Regions from separate parts of the Butyricicoccus sp. genome, predicted to be linked through region 2. Evidence: riboswitches for the same ligand, from Rfam matches in the RefSeq annotation. Region 2 holds a riboswitch; the other holds the start of a gene.
The links. A riboswitch is a leader RNA that binds a small molecule or an ion and turns the genes downstream of it on or off. The one in region 2 is predicted to bind FMN.
Positions count from the first base shown of each region.

Region 1: linked by a shared signal. The riboswitch ahead of ribD (bifunctional diaminohydroxyphosphoribosylaminopyrimidine deaminase/5-amino-6-(5-phosphoribosylamino)uracil reductase RibD) and the one ahead of ACWVX6_RS01020 (ECF transporter S component) in region 2 are both predicted to bind FMN.

Region 1 is NZ_CDRQNY010000007.1:13,307-15,760, reverse strand. Features, by position in the region: gene ACWVX6_RS04150 (PD-(D/E)XK nuclease family protein) at 1-765, opposite strand, end outside; FMN riboswitch at 1,055-1,181, shown strand; gene ribD (bifunctional diaminohydroxyphosphoribosylaminopyrimidine deaminase/5-amino-6-(5-phosphoribosylamino)uracil reductase RibD) at 1,354-2,439, shown strand; gene ACWVX6_RS04140 (riboflavin synthase) at 2,439-2,454, shown strand, end outside.
Region 2 is NZ_CDRQNY010000002.1:33,415-35,868, forward strand. Features, by position in the region: gene argF (ornithine carbamoyltransferase) at 1-842, shown strand, start outside; FMN riboswitch at 952-1,083, shown strand; gene ACWVX6_RS01020 (ECF transporter S component) at 1,174-1,785, shown strand; partial or broken gene ACWVX6_RS01025 (IS256 family transposase) at 1,997-2,454, opposite strand, start outside.

The DNA of each region.
Region 1 (2,454 bases), on a different contig from region 2:
CGTCTGGTTATGCTGCTTTGCCATTCGGGTTAATTTCTGCACTGTTTTACAGCCGGTAAGGAAAATCTCCGGGTAATCCGTATCACAGGTTACCGCCGCAGAGAGCGGCACACCCGCTGCCAGCATGGCATCAACCACTGCACTTTCCTGCACGGTAAAGCCGAGAAATCCATCCAGATAGACCGCTGCGCCGTCCAGCGTGTGACTTTCTGCCAGACGGTCGCGCAGGTGTGTCAGGCGGTCTCTCGGATCGGGCAGGGACTCCTCGCACAGACGCTCGTAGGCTGTTAAAATCTGTGCAAGATCGGACAATTTTTCTGCAAGTACCGCATCCTCACTCTCCTCGGCAGCCGCAAACAGCGTCTCCGGCGCGACCGCACAGGTTTTGCACTCGTCGATCAGCCGCAGCGCCTCCTGCAGCAGCTCCGACTTGTCTGCCAGACCCTTCCATGCACTCAGCCCGCCCTGCACACGGCGTGCCGCCTCCTGCAAGGTCAAAAGCTGACCTGCCGGCGTCAGCATCTGCTGTGCCAGTCCGCCGACCTCAGAGAACACACGGTCAGCCAATCGTGAGAACGTCAGCACCTCGGCCGTGCGTGCGCCGTGGTTGTGCGTGGCTGCGGCAAGCCGCCGCTCCATCAGGTGCGAGTTCAGCTCGGGCACGAGCAGAATCTGCCGTCCCTCTCCCTTTTCACTCAGCGCCGCGATCTCCCGCAGGATGACCGTTGTCTTGCCGCTTCCCGCTCGTCCGGTCCAGATCCGCATGGCACACTCTCCTTTCGTTTCATAGCTATTTGATTATAGCACAACCGGAGCAAATTGAAAATTGGTAATGGAAAACGGAAAATTACCAATAACAACCGTATGGTCATTTTATATTTTTTGTGCGTTATCTGCGTATTTTCCAGTCTTTTTCGAACTTTTGCGGTGCTTTGTTTGCATTCACATATTCTGTAAAATTATTTTTTTCAAAAAACTCTTGCATTTTTCTCCGCTTGGGACTATACTTTCCTCAGGCGGAACAATAAAGGCTCTGCCCCGCAAAACCAAATATTTGATTCTTCAGGGCAGGGTGCAATTCCCTACCGGCGGTACAGCCCGCGAGCGGATGCCATTCGGCGGAAGCATGATTCGGTGAAATTCCGAGGCCGACAGTATAGTCTGGATGAAAGAAGAATATGCGGAAAGACCTTCCGCTTGTTTACTGTTCTGAAATGCCGATTCGGTGTTTCAGACTTTTTATTTTCACAATGCTTTTTTCAGCGTCCCGAAGATTCTGTCTTTGGGACGTTTTTTTGGCTGTCGCCAAACTATCGTGAAATTTTCTACAGAATTATTATATCAGGTGATTCTATGCAGGAGCAAAAACAGGAATATATGCGTCAGGCGTTGGCGCTGGCCCAGCGCGGAGCCGGTCACGTCAATCCGAATCCGATGGTCGGCTGTGTCATCGTCAAGGACGGAAAAATCATCGGTGAAGGCTGGCACGAGCACATCGGCGGCCTGCATGCCGAGCGCAACGCGTTCGCGCACTGCACCGAGGACTGCACAGGCGCAGACCTGTACGTCACGCTTGAGCCGTGCTGCCACTGGGGACGCACGCCGCCGTGCACAGACGCAGTCATCGAGCACAAGATCGGCCGCGTGTTCGTCGGCTGCCTCGACCCGAACCCGCTGGTAGCCGGCAAAGGCGCACAGATCCTGCGCGACGCAGGCATTGAAGTCGAGACCGGCGTGTGCGAGGACGAATGCCGCCGCGTGAATGAAGTTTTCTTTCACTACATCACGCACAAGACGCCGTTTGTGACGCTCAAGTACGCGATGACGCTGGACGGCAAAATTGCCGCGCACACCGGCGACAGCCGCTGGGTTACCGGCGAGACCGCCCGCCGTCATGTACACGAAACGCGCAACCGGCTGCCCGCCATCATGGTCGGCATCGGCACCGTGCTTGAGGACGATCCGCTGCTCACCTGCCGCATTGACGGCGGGCGCGATCCGATCCGCATAATCTGCGACAGCCGCGCACGCACGCCGATCGACAGCAAAATCGTACAGACGGCGAACAAAATCCCGACCTATATCGCGGTCGTCGGTCGAAATGAGCGCACCGCTGAACTGGAACAGCACGGTGTACACATTCTCGAATGCAAAACGAAAGACGAGCGCGTAGACCTTGCCGACCTGATGCGCCAGCTCGGTGCACTCGGCATCGACGGCATATTGCTTGAAGGCGGCTCGGCACTTGCGTTCTCCGCGCTGGAGGCCGGTGTGGTGCACCGCGTGCAGGCGTACATCGCCCCGAAAATCATCGGCGGTGCAGGCGCGAAAAGTCCGGTCGGAGGTCTGGGGTTTGACAAGATGGTGCAGGCGCTTCCGCTGAAGGACGTGACTTGCACGCCGATGGACGAAGATTTCCTGATTGAAGGGAGATTGTAATGTTTACTGGACTTA
Region 2 (2,454 bases):
TCAAGTATGAGAGAAAGCACAACATTTCCCATCGTCACCTGGAAGGCAAGAGCCTTGGCATGATCTTCCAGAAGTCCTCCACCCGTACCCGCGTTTCCTTCGAGACCGGCATGTATCAGCTGGGCGGTCAGGCGCTGTTCCTGTCCAACCGTGATCTGCAGATTGGCCGCGGCGAGCCGGTACAGGATACGGCCCGCGTGCTGAGCCGCTATCTGGACGGCATCATGATCCGCACCTACGAGCAGAAGGAAGTAGAGGATCTGGCAAACTACGGCTCTATTCCGATCATCAACGGTCTGACTGATTTCTGCCATCCGTGTCAGGTTCTGGCGGACCTCATGACCATCCGTGAGAAGTTTGCCGTTCTTGAGGGTCTCAAGATGTGCTACATTGGCGACGGCAACAACATGGCAAACTCGCTGATCGTCGGCGGTCTCAAGACCGGCATGAAGGTTTCCATCGCAACGCCGGTGAACTACCGTCCGGACGCTGAGGTTATGGCATTCGCAGAGCCGAATCCGAACTTCTTCATCACCGATGACCCGATGAAGGCTGCTGAGAACGCAGACGTTGTTATCACTGATACATGGGCGTCCATGGGTCAGGAAGCCGAGAAGGAAGTCCGCATGAAGGCATTCCAGGGCTATCAGGTCAATGATGAGCTGCTGGCTGCTGCAAAGCCGGGCTGCATGGTGCAGCACTGCCTGCCGGCATATCGTGAGCAGGAGATCACCACCAAGGTGTTCGAGGAGCACGCAAACGAGATTTTCGAGGAAGCAGAAAACCGCCTGCACGCACAGAAGGCCGTTATGGTTACTCTGATGAGCAGCAAGGAAGACTGATTTCTGATAAAAAGCCGCTTTCGCAAGGGAAGGCGGCTTTTATGTTTTTTCTTGCTGAAGTGTTGACAAGTCCTTTACTGGTGACTATAATAGCAATATAAATAAATCAGTTCTGTTTCAGGGCGGAGTGAAAGTCTCCACCGGCAGTATACAGGCTTCGAGCCTGATAGTCTGCGAGCCGCAAGGCATGATGGGTTAGAATCCCAACCGACGGTTATAGTCCGGATGAGAGAAACAGATGTACCTATCGCTACGTCTGTATGCCTCTGGAGCAATCCAGGGGCTTGTTTTATTTATGGAACAGGACTCCTGAAAGGGAGAAAAAACAGCAATGACAAAAACCAGCAAAATCACCTACACCGCAATTTTTGCGGCTATCGCAACCGTGCTGATGTACTTTGAATTCCCGATTCCGTTCATGCCGCCGTTCCTCAAGGTGGATCTGTCCGGCGCGGTCGTGCTCATCGGTGCGTTTATTTTCGGCATCGCTCCGGCAATCACGATGATCGGCATCAAGGACATTATTCATCTGACCCAGACCCAGACCGGCGGCTCCGGTGAGGTCGCAGATTTTCTGATGCTTTCCACGCTCGTTGTTATCGCCGTGCTGCTGTACCGCGGACACAAGAGCCGCAAGATGGCTGTCCTCGGCTGTGCAGCCGGCTCGGTTGCTATGGCGTGTGTCGGCATGTTGACCAACTATTTTCTTATCATTCCGTTTTATTCGCAGGTTATGCCGCTGCAGGCTATCTTTGATGCATGCAACGCGATCAACCCGTATGTGACCGGCATGCAGGGCTATCTGCTGCTCGGCGTTCTGCCGTTCAATCTCATCAAAGGCGCAATCCTGACTGCGATTACCATGCTTGCCTACAAGAAGCTGAGCGTGTTCATCAAGTCCAAGCAGATCGAATTGCACCACTCCAGACAGCGTGTCGGCTAAGTAAAAAACGAAGGTGCTCTCCAGCAAGCGGAGAGCACTTTTTTGTTCAATAATCGAAAACAGTGCGGTAGCATCTATGATTTCGACAAAGATCTGTATACGAATTGACAAAATGCGTGGCCAAGATTATATCACATGCGTGCATCTAATAGACTCGGTCCCGTCAAGATTTGTGCGCAAAATTGTTTGCAGGTTCTCCGTCTGAGTGAAGTCAGCCGGCAATGAAGGCATCGTCCAGCGCCGTCTCCGAGTGCTTCATGTTCATACATTTTTTGCTGCCCCACTGCGTGCCCGCCACATGGCGAAGCCGAGCGCAGACCAGCATCAGAGCAGAGTTGCCGTCAGGGAATGTTCCCACCACGCGGGTTCTGCGGCGGATCTCACGGTTCAGCCGCTCGATCACATTGTTGGTGCGGATGCATGTCCAATGCTCGCTGGGAAAATCGCAGTAGGTCAGCGTTTCCTCAATGCCGTCCTCCTTCAGCTTCATGGCGCGCAGTTCGGCAACGACCGCTTTAGCCTTCTCGCGGGATGTCTTTTTGCTCTCCTGGGCGTGGATCGCCTTGAGCATTTTTGCCACAATTTTGACCTTGGATTTAGGCACAACAGAGAAAACATTGCGATAGAAATGCACTGTGCGGCGCTGGTATTTGGCGTCCGGGAACACCT